3 regions of the Prochlorococcus sp. MIT 1342 genome follow, and region 1 is predicted to be linked to each of the others. Evidence: predicted binding sites of a transcription regulator. Region 1 holds the regulator's gene; each other region holds the start of a gene.
What was found. The regulator NtcA, encoded in region 1, controls nitrogen genes in cyanobacteria. The targets are predictions, from matches to a motif close to GTANCNNNNGNTAC.
Positions count from the first base shown of each region.

Region 2: SIB79_RS11575 (CbiX/SirB N-terminal domain-containing protein) is a predicted target of NtcA. The motif match lies at 1,753-1,766, and genes of this name have one in related genera.
Region 3: urtA (urea ABC transporter substrate-binding protein) is a predicted target of NtcA. The motif match lies at 1,049-1,062, and genes of this name have one in related genera.

Region 1 is NZ_CP138957.1:1,841,448-1,847,628, reverse strand. It holds gene SIB79_RS09580 (alpha-mannosidase) at 1-103, shown strand, start outside; gene psbN (photosystem II reaction center protein PsbN) at 112-255, opposite strand; gene psbH (photosystem II reaction center phosphoprotein PsbH) at 343-531, shown strand; gene SIB79_RS09565 (TatA/E family twin arginine-targeting protein translocase) at 566-841, shown strand; gene pth (aminoacyl-tRNA hydrolase) at 849-1,469, shown strand; gene SIB79_RS09555 (DUF3146 family protein) at 1,469-1,726, shown strand; gene SIB79_RS09550 (resolvase) at 1,710-2,141, opposite strand; gene SIB79_RS09545 (DUF3084 domain-containing protein) at 2,138-3,343, opposite strand; gene ntcA (global nitrogen regulator NtcA) at 3,409-4,143, opposite strand; gene rph (ribonuclease PH) at 4,218-4,952, opposite strand; gene SIB79_RS09530 (cob(I)yrinic acid a,c-diamide adenosyltransferase) at 5,094-5,708, shown strand; gene dcd (dCTP deaminase) at 5,708-6,181, shown strand, end outside.
Region 2 is NZ_CP138957.1:2,262,024-2,268,204, forward strand. It holds gene cobA (uroporphyrinogen-III C-methyltransferase) at 19-804, opposite strand; gene SIB79_RS11575 (CbiX/SirB N-terminal domain-containing protein) at 801-1,586, opposite strand; gene SIB79_RS11580 (ferredoxin--nitrite reductase) at 2,126-3,754, shown strand; gene SIB79_RS11585 (hypothetical protein) at 3,807-3,950, shown strand; gene SIB79_RS11590 (formate/nitrite transporter family protein) at 4,008-4,898, shown strand; gene SIB79_RS11595 (hypothetical protein) at 4,911-5,633, shown strand; gene SIB79_RS11600 (anthranilate phosphoribosyltransferase family protein) at 6,079-6,181, shown strand, end outside.
Region 3 is NZ_CP138957.1:2,251,588-2,257,768, reverse strand. It holds gene SIB79_RS11540 (urease accessory protein UreF) at 1-417, shown strand, start outside; gene ureG (urease accessory protein UreG) at 417-1,025, shown strand; gene urtA (urea ABC transporter substrate-binding protein) at 1,143-2,438, shown strand; gene SIB79_RS11525 (ABC transporter permease subunit) at 2,537-3,691, shown strand; gene urtC (urea ABC transporter permease subunit UrtC) at 3,696-4,823, shown strand; gene urtD (urea ABC transporter ATP-binding protein UrtD) at 4,820-5,572, shown strand; gene urtE (urea ABC transporter ATP-binding subunit UrtE) at 5,616-6,181, shown strand, end outside.

The DNA of each region.
Region 1 (6,181 bases):
GAAGGCTTGGCGGGTTGGTAGCGCTCACGAGTCTTGTCTCGGCGAAGCGGTAGAGCTGAAGCCTGGAGAGTTGGCTGAACTATTGCTTGAGCGTGTCGATTGATGTGACCGTCAGTCTTCGTGTTCTTCAAAGGGGTCTTCAAGTTCTTTTGAGGGAGGGCCAAAAGCTGTGTAGAGCCCGTATCCGGTCAGCCCGAAGGTGATGGTGACCATGGCAATGAGCAGGGAGTAGGTCTCGGAGGAGGAGTTTTCCATCACATCTCTCGACAGGATTAGTCCGTATGCGGACTATGACCATTACAGTAGGCATGCTTAATCACCATCCGAGACCGAAGCTCCGTTATGGCTCAAAGCACCCGTCTGGGAAATCTGATCAAATCTCTACCCGGCTACGCCCCTGGCAAGGTAGTGCCGGGTTGGGGCACTACCCCAGTGATGGCTGGGATCGGCTTCATGTTGCTGATTTTCCTGGTGACCATCTTGCAGATCTACAACCAGTCGCTTCTCCTCCAAAGCATCAGCTTTGAATAGATTGTCCTCGGCTCTGCTGGGCTGAGGCTCGCCTATGAATGTGTTCGGCATCGGTCTCCCCGAGATGGCGGTTATCGGCGCCATAGCACTGCTTGTCTTTGGACCTAAACGACTTCCAGAGTTTGGTCGCACCCTTGGTAAAACCCTGAAAGGTTTTCAGGCAGCCTCAAAGGAATTCGAGCGTGAGATTCACAAAACGATGGCAGAACCTGAGTCCATCGAACAGGCTGCGACGGAAGAGTCCATGCAGCAAGACACCAATGCAATAAGTGAAACCCCTCGGGAGGTTAAAAACCCTCCCGCCAGCTGAGAGCGGTATGAGGCCGGGTCGTTTACGTCTATTGGTAGGCCTAGGCAATCCAGGCTCAAAGTATGTCGGTACCCGTCACAACATCGGCTTCATGGCCCTCGATAAGTTGGCTGCTCAGAAGTCAGTCAGTTTCAGGCCGCAAACAAAGTTCCATGGACTGATGGCGGAAGTGGCGGTTGGCTCAGAGAGGGTTCGATTGCTGATGCCTCAAACTTATATGAATGAAAGCGGTCGGGCGATTCGTGCAGCCATCGATTGGTTTGGCTTGGAGGTTGATCAGTTGCTGGTGCTTGTAGATGACATGGACTTGTCTTTGGGTCGACTGCGGCTTCGCGCCCAGGGAAGTGCAGGAGGTCACAATGGTTTGCGCAGCGCGATTCAACATCTGGGGACTCAGGATTTTTGTCGTCTGCGGATCGGGATCGGTGCTCCAGGTCGTACTTCTGAGGAACGAAGAGCTCGAACCGTCTCGCATGTGCTCGGGGTGTTTAGTCGGCAGGAGAGCCTCCTAGTCGATCAAGTGCTTGATGAGGTGCTGATGGGTTTGGATCTGATTCAGTGCCTTGGGTTGGAACGGGCAGGTAATCGTCTCAATGCTTTTCAACCGGAGGGTTGTTCTGCCTGCTGATGAGTCATTTGCCTGTCACCACGGCTCGCCTCTGTGTACACCGCCAAAGCTTTGCCGACCAACGCTTGGATGGGGAGGTTTCCGCTGGGGGGTTTCAGTGGCAGTTCAGCTGGGCTTTCGATCGGGGTGAACTGAAAGTGGAACCATCTCTTGGGCGAGCACTGATTGAGGATGCTTTACTGCGCTTCCTCGTTAAGGCTGACTACCACCTTGAGCCTGGTGGGGATTATATGTTCACTGTTAGGGCCCGATTCTGAAGTTGGGTGGTCCGGGCCAAAGGAGTTGTTGCCCGAGGTGGTCTTCAAGCAACACCATTGCGGCTATGGCGTCTAGATGATGGGGAGGCAGGATCATTCCTCGGGGTAGCCAGCGGCGCCAGTTGCTTGGGGGCCATAGCTCCCAATAGCGATGGCGGGCGCGCAGTGTGCTCCCACGTTCTTCGACCACATTCAAGGGGGCAATGTGCAGCAGAAGGTTTTGCCAGTATTCACTGCTGGTGCCGTTGCCGATCAAGATGCCTTCTAAGGGTGCTTGGTTTTGCCAATGCATGATGAGGTCGAGCACAGCGGCTGCGGCCACCACTTTTCCCTCCAGCACAGCATTTGTTGTTGTATCGGCAAGAACTAATCCACATTTATTGCGACCAGGATCTACGGCCACAAGCTTTGTCATGGTTTGTCTTCGGGAATCTTTGTCCAAGGACCACCCACGGGCTGCAGGACAACTGCTACTGGATCGGCTGTATCGCTGTTGCGGAGTGCCACGGCTTCTAGCTCAATCCGCTCTTGAGAACGGTTCAGTAATGCCTTGCCGAGCCGGTTCATTTCACTGCCATCGAACTGCAGTCCAGAACTGAGGGATCCGCGTCTTTTTACCTCTGCCAGAGTTGATGCAAGCAGGAGGCTAAGTCGGTTGCGCACGGTTTCGCTGCTCTTCTCGTTTTGGTCAAGAGTCGTTCGTGCGAGGACTTCGCCTTGTCGGACGATGTTGATATTTGGGCGAGCATCCGGGAAGGCATACACCACGTTCTCCCCACGCAACACGTTTGCGGCAGAGCGCACATAGACCACCCAGGTGCCTGGCTTTCGGATGATCTGTTCGATGCGGTTGATGTCGGTGCGTGGCACGAGCAGGATCTGTCGATTGGCTTCTTCACCGGGACGTACGCGTCGAAAAGCCTCCAGGTTTGCTTCCTGAAGTAGGCGGTCGATGACGGCTTTCGCCTGGCTGGGGTTATCGAGCCGCAGGGTGGCTGCAGCAAGTTGCTGCCCACTACTCAGCACAACATCCCCTCGACGTAAGGCAATGAGGTTGGTCTCGAGCTGCTTCAGTTCTTTTTCAGCCGCGCTAATCCTGCTGCGAACATTGGCTAGTTCAACTTCCGTTCGGCGGATGTCGGCATCTTTTTTGGAAATGTCGCGACTGAGACGAGCTCGTTCCGCCTCGAGCTGTTGTCTTTGTTTTTGTAGTGGTGCGAGTTCGTTGCGAAGGGCAGTAGCTCGCTTTTTGGCTTCCTTCAGTTCATTCTGAACCTGATTGCTGTCCGACCTGGCCTGCTTGAGATCAAGCTCGGCATTGAACTGGGCCAACCGACTTGAATTGAGGGCATCACGACTTTGTTGGAGTTTGGCCTGAAGGTCATCCAGTTCAAAAAGTCCTACTCGCAGTTGTCGACTGACCAGCAGCATCAGTCCTAGGGACAGGGCGCTAATCAGGCTGCCAGTGAGAACGGTGATGAAGACGGCTGTCCTTCGCGGTCTGAGATTGAACAGGCTCAGCCTTGCTTTGCCTACACGGCTGCCAAGTCGATCGCCGAGGGTGGAGAGCACACCACCGAGGACGAGTAGGGAGAGGATCAGCAGCCAGCCGGTCACGAAAATGGGCGGGTGGGATCAGGAATAGTGTCAACCCGTTTCACCATCCTGGACTGGGACGGGGATCAGTTGAATTTTTTAGCAAGGGCAATCGGATCAAGAACGGTGATTTTCTTGCGATCGATTTGCACTAGACCTGAATTGCGCAGGTCTCCCAACAGGCGAGTAATGGTGACGCGAGTCGAGCCGATTGCTTCAGCGATGGACTGATGTGAGAGGCGTAGGTCAATGGTGATTCCTTGTTCCCCTGGAACCCCGAAATCCCGGCAGAGGACTAGCAGGAAACTCACAAGCCTTGATGACATGTCGCGGTGAGTGAGGGTCTCGATCATGGTCTCGGTTTGCAAGATCCGACTTGAGAGACCCTGCAGCAGAAGTAACCCCACGCTGGTGTCGTTTTCGATCGCTTGGCGAACTGAGGTGGCTGGCGCTGTGATCATTTCCACTCGGGTGAAGGCTACGGAGTGATAAAAACGGTCCGAGCGATGGCCTGTGAGTAGAGAGAGCACTCCAAATAGGCTGTTTTCACGCAGCAATGCCACGGTGATCTCTTCACCAGATTCATAGACCCGAGATAGCCGAACGGCGCCGCGTCGAATGAGATAAACCTTTTCGGCAGGATCGCCAGGAAAGAAGATGGTTTTGGAGCGCTCCACCATTTCGTTGCTGGCGCCATCCAGTTCACGGATGACTTCCAGCAGGGTTTTCTGGGGTGGAGCAGGCGAGTTGGCCATACTTCCTGACCCTTGAACATAGGGTTGCTGGGCGTAACGGCTGAAGCCGCGGATGACGCCGGCCATGGCTGCGCAGCAAACGGCAGAAATATGAAGTTAGGGAGTGGACCTCCACCACCATGTAGCAATGGTGACGGTTTTTAGTCTTCTTGCATTAATTGCGAACGTTGGAAGGCTTGTAGATGTTGCAGGCCGGGTTCTGCCAGATTCAGCAAGTCGTTGAGTTGATTCCTGCTGAATGGAGCCCCTTCAGCGGTGCCCTGCAGCTCCAATAGGTGCCCATTGGAGCCCATTACCACGTTTAGATCCACATCAGCCCTGGAGTCTTCGCTGTAGTCGAGGTCGAGAAGGGGATAACTCTCCACTAAACCAACGGATACTGCAGCAACTTGCTCGATGACGGGTTGATGCGTGAGCAGCCCTTGTTCCAGCAAGCGATCGCAGCCTCGTTTTAAGGCAATCCAAGCGCCGGTGATGGAGGCTGTACGTGTGCCGGCATCGGCCTGAATGACGTCACAATCAATTCGCAGGGTGGTTTCCCCAAGAGCGGCCATGTCGATCACGGCGCGCAGGCTGCGGCCAATGAGGCGTTGAATTTCTTGAGTGCGTCCGGAAAGCTTGAGCAGTTCACGGTTCTGTCTTTGCGGTGTCGACCCAGGCAGAAGGCGGTACTCGGCGCTGAGCCAGCCTTTGCCTTGGCCTTTGCGCCAGCGGGGTACACCTTCTTCAACGCAAACACTGCAGAGCACTGCGGTGCGACCAGTGCGGATGATTAAGGAACTGAGGGCAAAGCCCATTGGGTCCCATGTGATCTGAAGGGGCCGCAGCACGTCAGCAAGGCGGCCGTCAGCACGTGGCTGGGGGGATGTGAGCATCTTGCTGTTGGTGGTTGAGATGAACTGAGCCTGGCAGAAACAGGTGCTTTTACACCATGGATAGTGTCAAGAGCCTTGTTAAGCAGCTTCCCACCGCTACATTTGATTTCTGCTGGTTTTGTCGGGGCGATTGAGACTTTTATGACTGCCAGCCTGAGCCCTAGTCATCGCTCCGTGGATCCGTGCATGACGGACCATCGCTCGCAGGAGAGTGATGGGAGTCGGTCTTTGGCAGTAGTTGCTGATAGGCGTTTGCTGCATCTGGTAGCTCCTGAAGGGCAGCTTCAGGTTTATACAGCCCCCTATCGAGGCAGTTTTTCTGTTGTCTTGAGTCAGGCGTTAAGAGCGGCTGGGCTGGGAAGTCGTGTGTTGGTTGCTCAGTTCCTCAAGGGAGGAGTAGATCAAGGCCCAGATGGACGTGTGCGCCTATGTGGGCGACTTGAGTGGCTGCGCCCGGCGGTTCCTGGCTGTCTATCTGAGCCTGCTTCAACGCTTGCCGTTGACTCCAGCGCGCCTGAGGCCGTGGAGGCCATTTGGCAGGAATGTCGGGATCGCATCTTGGCGAGTGATTTGGATCAAATGGTGTTGGATGAGGTTGGTCTGGCGATTGCTCTTGGTTATCTCGATGAGGCTGATGTGTTATCAACTCTGGAACAGCGCCCCGGGTCGATGGATGTCATCTTGACTGGCTCAGTCATGCCATCGATCCTGATGGCAATGGCTGATCAGGTCACTGAGTTGCGTCGTGGTTTCTAATGCTTAAAAACGATCGTTGGATCACCGAACAGGCCGCAGCAGGGATGCTTGAACCCTTTCAAGCCGGACTGATTCGACATCTTGATCCTGAGCAGCATCAACGGCCTGTACTGAGCTTTGGCTGTTCTTCCTTTGGTTATGACCTAAGGCTCTCTGCGAAGGAGTTTTTGATCTTTCGCCATGTACCAGGCACGGTGATGAATCCGAAGCGATTTAATCCTGCAAATCTCGAATCCACCCCTTTGCATCAGGACGAGGATGGCGAGTATTTCATCCTGCCGGCTCATTCTTATGGTCTCGGTGTGGCGCTGGAGAAGATGAAGGTGCCATCAAATATCACTGTCATTTGCTTAGGTAAGAGTACCTATGCCCGCCTTGGCATCATCGTTAATACGACTCCCGCCGAAGCCAGTTGGGAAGGGCATCTCACGCTTGAATTCAGCAATAGTTCTGGAGCTGATTGCCGTATCTAT
Region 2 (6,181 bases), 420 kb from region 1:
AGGTTGCTAAGTCATAGATCAAGACTTGATCGGCATCACAACCTCAGCCGGCTGAGGAGCACACGCTGCAACCTGTTCATCAACTACTGTACCCACAATCACAATCGACGGCGCTGCAAACCCTTCGCTCTGCACCCTTTGAACCAACTGTTCCAAGGGTGCTTTGAGGTAGCGCTGACCTACGACAGTGCCCTGTTGAATGATTGCTGCGGACGTAGCTGGATCGAGGCCACCGGCAATCAACTCTTCGACGATATAAGCAAGGTTATGCAAACCCATATAAATAACCAGGCTGTCACTTGCGCTAGCAAGATCCTTCCAATTTACAGAAGGACGCTGTTTGTCGATCTTCTCGTGACCTGTCACAAAGGTGACAGAACTACCACCACAACGATGGGTCAGAGGAATACCCACATAGGCCGGCGCAGCCATCCCCGCTGTAATCCCAGGGACCACCTCCACCGATACCCCATGACTCTGCAAATAGGCGGCCTCCTCACCACCCCGCCCAAACAGAAAAGGATCACCACCTTTTAGGCGTACTACACAGGAATGACGCTGAGCCAATTCAACAAGCAACTCATTTGTCTTGGACTGTGGGACCCAATGACGTTCTCGACGTTTACCAACAAAATGCCGTTCACAAGACTCGGGTACTAACTCGAGTACTTCCTTAGGCACCAGAGCATCGTGAACCAAGGCTCCGCACTGGCGAAGCAGACGATAAGCCTTCAGTGTGAGCAAATCAGGATCACCAGGGCCTGCACCCACCAAATACACAGTGCCAAAGTCCAAGCAGCTCATGGCAATGCAGCCAGCAAATCAATCAAACCCAATCGAAATAACTCAATCTCAAGTAGGGAAGTCATCACCCCAGAATCGCGCAGCGTCTGCGTAATCTGGATTGGCGCCAAGGCAAGAAAAAGAGGCGTGGATGCCTCCTTCGCTGAAGCGACATCAGCATGCCAGTCGTCCCAGGAAAGCATGGGCAACGCCAGCCGCTGCTGCAGCAAACTCAAATAGCGATGAGCAACACCCTGGCGAAGGGGATGGTGAACCAAAACAAGAGAGCCATCACGACAATCCTGACGCTGCACCCACTGCTGTAACAATCGCCACCAAGAGGGCCAGGCACCCAAGAAAGGCACCAACCTGGTGTTCACACCCTGTTGCTGAAGTCGCTGACGAATCAACGGCACATCCTCTCGAACATGAGAACCAGGCAGCAACAACAAAGGAACCAGCCAAATAGGATCTGCACTCTGCTCATGGCGATCAGTAGCCGTTAAGGCCTCTACCAGCACAGGTGTGCCTCGACGTTGCGCGACCTCCAGAGCAAAAGAACGCACACAAGAAGGAACATACCCACCAGCACGGCCATGCACGATCAAACGCAAAGCGCGCTTACAACCAACCTGCTCATGCTTTCGTAACAACGGCCACGGATCTAAGACATCCGAAACTGGTGAAGTCATTCCAGTCTTAATAGTCAACTGCAACCATGGCATCCCGTCGCTATCGAACACAGTCGCAAACTCGGTTGAGGACGAGTGGTCGCCAAGGCAGACAGGATGCAACCCGCTCAAAACGCTTTAACAGTGACTTCGAAAGGGATTTAGCTGCCATGAACCGTGTGTGGAAAATGCTCAGACAAGGCACAATCCGTTGGCTGGGAGAGATAGGCCGCCAATACTGAAATCACTTAAAATTTATACACAGCAACCATAAAGAAGGAAACTTGTGCACCTAGATGTATCGATAAACACCAAACCTTGAATTTCACACAAATGCTCAGTTTTGTTCAATCTGATACCGCCAATACCCTCTTCATTGAGGCTTAATGACTCCATTCGCAGCGTGACCTGAATCCTCAACACCCCTGGCTCAGTCAAATCAGCCGGGCTCAGAATGTATACAAAGACACCAAATCTTGAATTTCACACAAATGCTCAGTTTTGTTCAATCTGATACCGCCAATGCCCTCTTCCATCAGGCTTAATGACTCCATTCGCAACTTACCCTTACTTCAATAATGGCAGAGTCTAAAAACCATGGGCATCCAATAAGCGAATAAAGTTTAAAAAACATGATCACTTCTTTTCAAGTTTAATTTCAACAAAATGTCATGGTTATTAGCTCTCCTGCTAAACAATTTCTCCAAGGGAAGAAGCTCAACAAAATTGAGCAAAATAAAGCTTTTAAAGATGGCTTAGATGTTGGTGATGAACTTGAAACCTTTGCTCAGGTTGGTTGGGAACAGGTCGATAAAACAGACCTCGAACTGCGCCTGAAATGGTATGGAATGTTCTGGCGACCCAAAACTCCTGGCAAGTTCATGCTACGGCTAAGGATACCCAATGGTGTTCTCAATAGCCACCAAATAAAAGTAGTGGCCTCAATTGTGGGTCGCTACGGAGAAGACGGCAGTTGCGACATCACAACACGCCAAAACCTACAGCTTCGTGGTGTTTTACTGAGTGATCTTCCCGAAATACTCAGACGTCTTGAAGAGGCAGGTCTCAACACAATCCAATCAGGTTTTGATAACCCACGCAATGTCACAGGAAATCCACTGGCTGGGATTGATCCTCTTGAAATTGTTGATACTCGCCCTTACACAACTGAACTACAAAATTTCCTCACGAATCAAGGAAAAGGAAACCATGAATTCTCCAACCTTCCCCGCAAATGGAATACGGCAGTTGCAGGGGCCCGCGATAATTTCCTGCTCCATAACGACATCATCTTCCATCCAGTGGAACACGATGGGGTGATGGGTTTCGGCGTCTGGCTCGGAGGGATCCTCTCCTCGCAGATGAATGACTATGCGCTGCCTTTAAATGCCTGGGTTAAACCCAATGAAATCTGTCGGCTCACCGGCACTATTCTAACGCTATGGCGAGATAACGGTGAGCGTAACAATCGCCCTAAGGGCAGGTTTCGCATGTACCTCGACAGCGTGGGCATCGAAGCGTTTCGCACCATGGTGGCGGAAAAATTTGGACCGCTAACTCCTGATCCCGGTTCTGTATTTGACGACAAGCCTCGCTCTTTTTACGGAATCCACCCTCAGAAACAAACAGGGCTTCACTACGCCGGCATGCATGTACCCGTTGGACGATTACGCGCAGAAGATCTTCAGGATCTTGCTAGCGCCAGTCTTAACTATGGCAGTGGTGAAATTCGTCTTACTGAAGACCAGAACATCATTTTGGTGGGGCTATCAACTACCAACCTCGACAAATTTCAAGCTGATCCACTGCTACAGCGTTTTCCACTTGAACCCGGTTCCTTTGCCGCCGGCACTGTCTCCTGCACAGGAAATACGTACTGCAGCTTCGCCCTTACAAACACCAAAGATCAGGCCATGGCAATGGCCCATGAACTGGATGCAGAACTCATCCTCCCTGAGGAAATAAAAGTCCATTGGACTGGCTGTCCCAACAGCTGTGGCCAGGCCTACATGGGCGCAATCGGCCTCACAGGAACCAAAGCCCGTGCACCGAACGGGGGCCAAGGCATGGTTGAGGCCTATGACCTCAGCCTTGAAGGCCGGCAAGGGCCGGATGCCCGAATCGGGACACTGCATCGCAAAGGCATTCCTGGCAGCGAACTGAAAGACGTGCTGCGGGAATTACTGATCGAACGCTTCGGTGCTCAACCTCGTAGCCAACCGAAGCAGAACAGCGACCCTTTCTCCAACTTCATGAACTGGTTCAGCAATTTAGGCGAAAACAGCAGCCCATCCCCTTGAGCTGCGATCGCTAAACCACCGTTCTTAAATCAATCACCTATCAAGCCCCACCATGCAATCGACTTCCCAAGCACGTGATCTTTTCTCTCGCTTTGTCAACTGGTTAAGCAACAGCGGTAGCGACAAGCCTGCAATCAATCAAAAAGAAGGTGGCCGAGATGTCTTCTCACGCCTGATGAACACCATCAGTGGCTAAAAATCCTCCTCTCGTTAAACCTACGCATCTACCAACATGAGCGCCACGGCGTCACAAATGGACTACGTCCTACCTAACGAACTTGTCGACGGCATGATTACCGCCGGCGGCAAAAAAGCCACTGTCAGCGTCAAGAACTTGCTGGTGCGTGGCTTCTATTCCGGGGCCATTCTCGGCCTTGCTGTGATCCTTGCACTCACAGTTGGTCTCAAGAGTGGTCAACCATGGTTGGGATCCCTGCTCTTCCCCTTCGGCTTTGCCAGCATCGTGCTATTCGGCATGGAACTGGTCACCGGTAACTTCGCTCTGCTGCCTATGGCCACATGGGCCGGCAAGAGCACCTGGGGAGCCACCTTCCGCAACTGGGGTTGGGTCTGGCTCGGCAACTGGATCGGCACTGCTGTGGTTGCCCTATTGATGGCAATCAGCCTGACCAGCGGTGGCACCGTGGATCCCGCCTCCGCTGCCGATGGTGGCGGCATGTGGCAACAGGTAGCAGCGAAGATCATTGCCCTCAACAAAACCAACGTTGTTACCAAATACGAGAACCTTCAATCCCTTGGCTTCTTCTTGGCCTTCCTGCGCGGATTGATCGCGAACTGGTTGGTTTGTCTGGGTGTGACCATGGCCCTAGTTAGTAAGAGCGTACCTGGCAAAATTTTGGCCTGCTGGCTGCCGATCACAGCATTCCAAACCATGGGAATGGAGCACATCGTGGTGAACATGTTCCTGCACACCGCCGGACCCATGCTTGGTTCAGGCGTTTCCTTTGGCCAGGTAATCGTTTGGAACTTCATTCCAGTCACCCTCGGCAACATCATTGGCGGGATGGTGTTTATCGGCATGCTCTTCTACAGCACCCATCGCACCCAAATGAGCAACGTACTGCCTACGGTTCACGATGAGAAGCTGGAACGTGAACTCGCCGCCGAACTAGGGGCACGCTGATCTAGAACATTCATGAGCTTCGATGAAGCCGTTCTCTGGGAACGTCTCAATAAAGTAGGTAAGGCTCCTCTAGAACCAGACTGGCTGGGGAATGTTTACTGCCCCAGCCTTTCTGCTGATCTACGTAAAGCCTTAGCCGAAAGACTGGGCTTGCTTGGTGATGATGGCTGGGGAATATTAAAAACCCTGCTTAAGCAACATGGTAAGCAGTCTGAACTCATCCATGCAGCTGGCCTCTGCCATCAACCTGAGGCTCGAGACTGGCTCATCCAACAACTTGGTGATCAAGAAGAACTGGAGCTCGAGGTACTGCAAGCAATGGCCTGCTGGGGAGCAATCGTGCCAACTTTGCTGATAAAAAGGATTTTCAGAGAACCTTCCCAAGCAATGCGCATGGCTGGTCTGGAGTTGTTGAACTTCAAGGCATACCAACTCAGCGATGACGAGCTGCTGAACCTCCTTGACGACCTCCTCAACGACATACGCGATCCAGTGGTGTTAAGCACCATTCGAATTCTGCAGCGACGCGATGGTGTCGACATCAGCAACCGCATTGCCGAAGTGGCAAGAAAAGGTTCCGAAGCGACAACACGAGCAGCATTACTAGCCCTGGGCTGCATCGGCACATCCAGCAGTCAATCAAACCTGTTCAAGCTCAGCCAAAGTCTGCCGACTGATCTCCATCGAGACCTAGCCAAAAAACAACTTGCTCAGCAATACAGATCATGGCAATGAATCCATAGCCAACGGATACGCAAAAATGGGTTATTGAATCAAAAAGAGGATGATGGCAATAAAGGAAAACTGCAATCCAAGCAAAAGCAATCGTATCTGATGATTCATTTCATTGACACCAATCAACTACTGAAAAGCAGAACTACGGTGCCAAAAAACTCTTACTCTTAGATGAATCTTCTATGCAAGATGCATGTCAAACCCTTGCAATCAAAAGCCCGCTAATCAAATAAAAAATAGCATAAAACCAGTCTCGACGTTGATCAATACCCCAGCGCAAAAACTTTGAAGATTCGAACATTGCACTTAGAAAATATAACTACGCTGAAATGCAAACAGCCTCGCTTTATCGTTGCAGTGATTCCTAAAGCCCAACGGAGCCAATTAAACCTATGCCAAGCAGGCATGTCACAAGGATGTCTTAATCGCTACTCCACGCAGCTACATGACTACAGAAAGATCCAATGAGTTCCGGCAATCAATCGTGACCACATGCCCCGAATTATCCGGCCGTGAACGCTTCAAAGCCCACCTCAGGAAGGTGGGAA
Region 3 (6,181 bases), 410 kb from region 1:
CAATGGTTGATTGCACTGCGAGATGCGGCTGAAGTAAGAGCGCAGCAACAGCAGATGGGTCGCTCTCTTTTGCAGTTATTAGCTGACCTGGGTCATCCTCTCCCTGATGGAGGAGTGGATTTTGGTTGGCCAGTGGCTTGGGCTTGGGCTGGTTTGTCTTGGGAGATAACGCCTTTGGAGGTTGTGCAGGGTTACTTGTTTGGCTGGGTGGCTAATCAGCTCAGTGCGGCCGTGCGTCTTGTTCCGCTTGGGCCAACTGAGGCACAACGGTTGCAGCGTCAGCTTCAGCCGCTGATTGAAATGCAGGCCCGTAGCTTGCTTGATGTGGATCCAAAGCAGCTTTGGTGCGGAGGAGTGGGTTCTGCTATTGCACAGCTCTCACATGCTGAGCTGTATTCCCGATTATTCCGGAGCTGATGAGTAGCAAACTGCGTTTAGGTGTGGCTGGCCCGGTGGGTTCGGGTAAGACAGCACTAGTGGAGGCAATGTGTCGCCGTCTACGAGATCAGTTGCAATTGGCAGTTGTCACCAACGACATCTATACCCAGGAAGATGCAGAGTTCTTGACGCGTGTTGGAGCTCTTGAGCCAGAGCGTATTCGCGGAGTGGAAACAGGCGGTTGTCCTCATACTGCTATTCGTGAGGATTGTTCGATTAATCGCGCGGCCGTAGAAGATCTGGAGCGAAATTTTCCAGATCTTGATGTTGTGCTTGTTGAGAGTGGTGGCGATAATCTTGCCGCCAGCTTCAGTCCAGAATTGGTGGACCTTTGCATCTATGTGATTGATGTGGCGGCTGGCGACAAGATCCCTCGCAAGGGGGGCCCTGGGATTACACGCTCGGATTTATTGGTGATCAACAAGATTGATCTCGCTGTCCATGTCGGGGCCGATTTGGAAGTGATGAAGCGCGATACGACGCGGATGCGGGGAGAGCGTCCTTGGTGCTTCACCAACTTGCGGAGCGGAGATGGCTTGGAGAGCGTGCTGCAATTTTTGTTGCAACAGCTACCAAATCGCCCTTAGCAATGATCAGCGCAAAGGGCTTTGTATCATTCACTACAGAATCATGCCTGGCTGATCTTTACGTTCCCCAGGCCGCCCGAATAGGCGTGCTCCATATTCTGCCTATCTACGGTTTCAATGAACGTTTCATTCTCAAAGCGCCTTGTGGCTGGCTTCGCCGCAACCGCCGTTGGTGTCAGCATTACGGCTTGCGGTGGTGGTAGTGATAAAACCGCTAATACCGATTTCGACGACACGGTCACGGTTGGTATCCTCCATTCCTTAAGTGGCACCATGGCCATCTCGGAGTCCACCCTTGTGGACACCGAGAAAATGGCGATTGAAGAGATCAACGCTGCCGGTGGTGTTGAAGTTGATGGCAAGAAATACAAGATCGACTACATCGTTGAAGATGGCGCTTCTGATTGGCCAACCTTCGCTGAGAAGTCCAAGAAGTTGATCGATCAAGATAGTGTTCCTGTTGTCTTTGGTGGTTGGACTTCCGCAAGCCGTAAGGCGATGCTGCCGGTTTACGAATCGAAGAATGCATTCCTCTATTACCCGATTCAGTACGAGGGCCAGGAGTGTTCCAATAACATCTTCTACACAGGTGCGACTCCGAATCAGCAGTCGGAGCCTGCAACCAAGTTCATGTTCGAGAAGTCGCCCGCTGCTGGCAAGCCCTTCTTCCTTGTAGGTTCTGATTACGTTTTCCCTCGCACCTCCAATACCATCACTAAGGAGCAGGTCAAAGCTCTTGGTGGGAAAGTGGTTGGAGAGGATTATTTGCCACTCGGCAACACTGAAGTGGCGCCGATCATTGCCAAGATCAAGAAGGCATTGCCTGATGGTGGTGTGATCATCAACACCCTCAATGGTGACCAGAATGTCGCTTTCTTTAAGCAAATTCAGGATGCCGGACTTACTCCTGACAATGGCTACTACGTGATGAGCTATTCCATCGCGGAAGAAGAGATCAGCACGATCGGGCCTGAGTTCCTTGAGGGACACTATGGGGCTTGGAATTACATGATGTCGATTGATACGCCTGCTTCGAAGAAGTTTGCATCTGACTTCAAGGCCAAATATGGCAATGATCGTCAGGTTGCTGACCCTCAGGAGTCGGCTTACAACATGGTGTATCTGTGGAAAGCTGCGGTAGAGAAGGCCAATAGCTTTGATGACGACAAGGTACGTGAAGCTTTGATCGGAATTGAGTTTGATGCGCCTCAGGGTCCTGTGAAAGTGATGCCAAACCATCACCTGTCCCAGACTGTACGTATTGGCAAGATCACCAAAGATGGTCAGTTCGAGATTCTCGAAGAGACCGACGGCCCTGTGGCTCCACAGGCTTGGAACCAGTTCGAGCCCAGTTCTAAGGGCTATGCTTGCGACTGGACTGATGCCAACAAAGGCGAGAAGTACAAGCTTTGATTGCCTCGCCAAGGCGTTTCTCCGCTTTGGCATTGTTTGGGAGGAGTCCGGAAACGGGCTCCTCCTTTCGTCGTTTTTCCGGTCTCTGATCTTCGCCCGTGCAACTGCTTCTTGAAAGTCTTTTCAATGGTGTGGCCATCGGCTCGGTGCTGCTGGTTGCTGCCCTCGGACTGGCGATAGTCTTCGGCCTGATGGGTGTCATTAACCTCGCCCATGGCGAGTTGATCATGCTCGGGGCCTACACCACTTATGTGGTACAGCTGATCTTCAAGCTGCCTGCTCTGCAGCCTTTCTACAACGCTTATGTGTTGGTGGCGATTCCTCTGGCCTTCATCGTTAGTGGTGTGGTTGGTATCTTGCTAGAACGCACCGTGATTCGTCGTCTCTACGGCAACCCGTTGGAGACATTGTTGGCGACATGGGGCGTTAGCCTGATTCTGCAGCAGTTTGTGCGCAGTTTTCCATTGGCTTATGCGGCTGGCTTGGTGCTGGCGTTAGTGCTTGGCTTCAGTCTGCCGATCATTCTTCCTGACAAGCTTTTGCAGGGGCCGCGGGCCCGCCTGGTGCGTGCTGGAAGCTGGCTTGTGTCGGCTCTGGCTGGGGTGTTACTTGCGGGTGGTTTGGCCTCTCAGATCAGTCGCATCGCTCGTGCGACCTCTCGCAATGTCGATGTCACGGCACCTAAGTGGATGCGTGGGGGGATTGAACTGTCGGGCATGACCTTCCCCGTACCACGCTTGGTGATCATTGTGATCACGATCCTCGCTGTACTCGGTATCACCTGGTTCTTGAATCGCAGTGTGTGGGGGATGCGCATCAGGGCAGTGACTCAGAATCGTTCCATGAGTGATTGCCTTGGCATCTCAACCGATACTGTGGATGTGCTTACCTTTGGTATCGGCTCCGGTTTGGCTGGCATCGCTGGGGTAGCGGTGTCTTTGTTGGGATCCGTGGGACCCAACGTCGGCACTTCTTATATCGTTGGTTGCTTCATGGTGGTAGTGCTTGGAGGTGTGGGAAATCTGTTCGGCACCGTGTTGGCCTCCTTTGCTATTGGGGTGCTAACAGACCTGATCGGGGCTGGCCGTTTGCTTAGTATCTGGCCTTCGATGCCTGCGCCTTTGGCGAGCGTGGTTGATTTTTTTGCTACCACGAGCATGGCCCAGGTGATGGTGTTTGCGCTGATTGTGGTGTTCCTGCAGTTCCGACCTGCTGGTCTGTTTCCCCAGAGGGGACGCATGGTGGAGGCTTAAATCGATGTTGCAAGCGTTTCAACAACGCCGTTGGCCCCTAGTGATTGTCTGGGTCTTGATCATTGCTGCGATTGTGGCGGCGCCTGCAGTGGTGTCGGTATTTGGGCTCAACCTGCTCGGTCGTTTTCTCTCTCTCTCGATCGTGGCCCTCGGCATCGATTTGATTTGGGGTTTTACAGGCTTATTGAGTTTGGGTCAGGGCATTTTCTTTGCGCTCGGTGGTTACGCAGCCGCAATGTACCTTCAGCTCAACAGCTCGAGCGAACAACCCAACGGGATTCCAGAGTTCTTCGGCCTTTATGGGGTGGATCAATTGCCTGGATTTTGGCAGCCGTTTCATTCGCCTTGGTTCACGCTGATTGCCATCTGGTTGATCCCTGCACTGCTTGCCGCGCTGTTAGGCAACTTGGTGTTCCGCAACCGGATCAAGGGAGTTTATTTTTCGATTCTTACCCAGGCCGCCTTGCTGGTTTTCTTTAATTTCTTCAACGGACAGCAGAAACTGATCAATGGCACCAACGGTCTTAAGACCGATGTCACAGAGCTTTTTGGACAGCAGGTGGGCTCTGCATTCATGCAGCGAGGCTTCTTCTGGTTAACGGCCGTGATGGTGATCCTGGCCTGGTTGGCTGTGCGCTGGGTGGTGCGTGGCCGTTTTGGTGAAGTGTTGATCGCCATTCGCGATGATGAGCCGCGTTTGCGTTTTGCTGGTTACAACCCCACCTTGTTTAAAACCATCGTGTTTGCGATGGCTGGTGGCTTGGCCGGCATCGGTGGTGCTCTTTACACCGTGCAGTCCGGCATCGTCTCGCCTCAATACATGACGGTTCCCTTCTCAATCGACATGGTGATTTGGGTGGCAGTGGGCGGACGCGGAACTTTGATTGGTGCCATTCTTGGCGCTCTAGTCATTAATTTGGCGAGGAGCCAAATCAGCACGGTTTGGCCAGAAGGCTGGCTATTTATCCTGGGAGGCTTGTTTATTCTCGTCGTTACGGCACTACCAGAAGGTGTTGTGGGCTGGTGGCAGGCGGGTGGGCCACGAAACCTGCTTACTCGCTTGGGTGTCGCGCGCAGGATCGGCACCTATCCACGCTTGGAAATGGATGGCAAGGAGGAGGCGAAGTCATGACAACTGCTTTGCTTGAGCTGCGTCAAATCAGTGTCAGCTTTGATGGCTTTATGGCACTGCGTGATCTCAATCTCAGCCTGCAGCCAGGAGAATTACGTGCCGTGATTGGTCCCAACGGTGCAGGCAAGACCACCTTCCTGGATGTGATTACTGGCAAGCTTCGACCAACGGCTGGTGATGTTTTGTTTAAGGGCCAATCTCTTTTAAACAAGCCGGAACACAGGATTGCGCGGCTTGGGATTGGTAGGAAGTTTCAGAGCCCGAGAGTCTTCGAAAACCTCACTGTTGAGGAAAACCTCGCCTTGGCGGTCAGTGATCCAAAGCGCCCTTGGCCACTTTTAAGCGCAGGTCTTAATGCTGTTGAGCGCGATCGCATAGCCCATTTGATGGGTATCGTTTCGCTGCAGACACGTGCGCATCAAGTTGCTGGATCGTTGTCTCATGGGCAGAAGCAGTGGTTGGAGATCGCCATGCTTGTGGGTCAGTCACCTGACCTGTTATTGGTTGATGAGCCAGTTGCTGGTTTGACGGATGAGGAAACAGATCTCACTGCGGATCTGCTCAAGTCTCTCGTTGGTGATCACACTGTTTTGGTGATTGACCATGACATGGAGTTCATCCGGCGCCTGGAGAGTCAGGTTTCTGTTCTTCATCAGGGCCACGTTCTCTGCGAGGGCACGATGGATCAGATTCAGTCTGATCCACGCGTGATCGAGGTGTATCTAGGTCGTAATGAGGAGGTTGCCTGATGCAGCGCTTTCTACCTATGCAGTTCATGATTCTCTGCAGCCGATGACCATTCTTGAGATCCGTGGTCTAAACACCTACTACGGTGAGAGCCATATCCTTAGGGATGTCGACCTCACTGTGAAAGCTGGTGAGATGGTCTGCTTGATTGGTCGCAACGGTGTGGGCAAGACCACCTTGTTGAAATCATTGATCGGTCTGTTGCGTCCTCGGAGTGGAGAGATTCTGTTTAATGGTGAAGGCTTGGATCGCCATCCTCCGCATCAGCGGGCCCGTGCGGGCATTGGTTATGTGCCTCAGGGGCGAGAAATTATTCCCCATCTGACGGTGGAGGAGAACCTGATGCTAGGGATGGAGGCATTGCCCGGCGGCTTGGCGCGAAACCACAGCATTGACCCGCTTGTTTATGAGTTGTTCCCGATCTTGCAGGAGTTTTTGCCGCGTAAAGGCGGAGACCTAAGCGGTGGGCAACAGCAGCAGCTTGCGATTGCTCGGGCTCTGCTTGGTAAGCCGAAATTGCTCCTGCTAGATGAACCGACGGAGGGTATTCAGCCCAATATCGTTCAAGACATTGAAAGGGCTGTTCGACGCATCATTGCCGAGACAGGGAT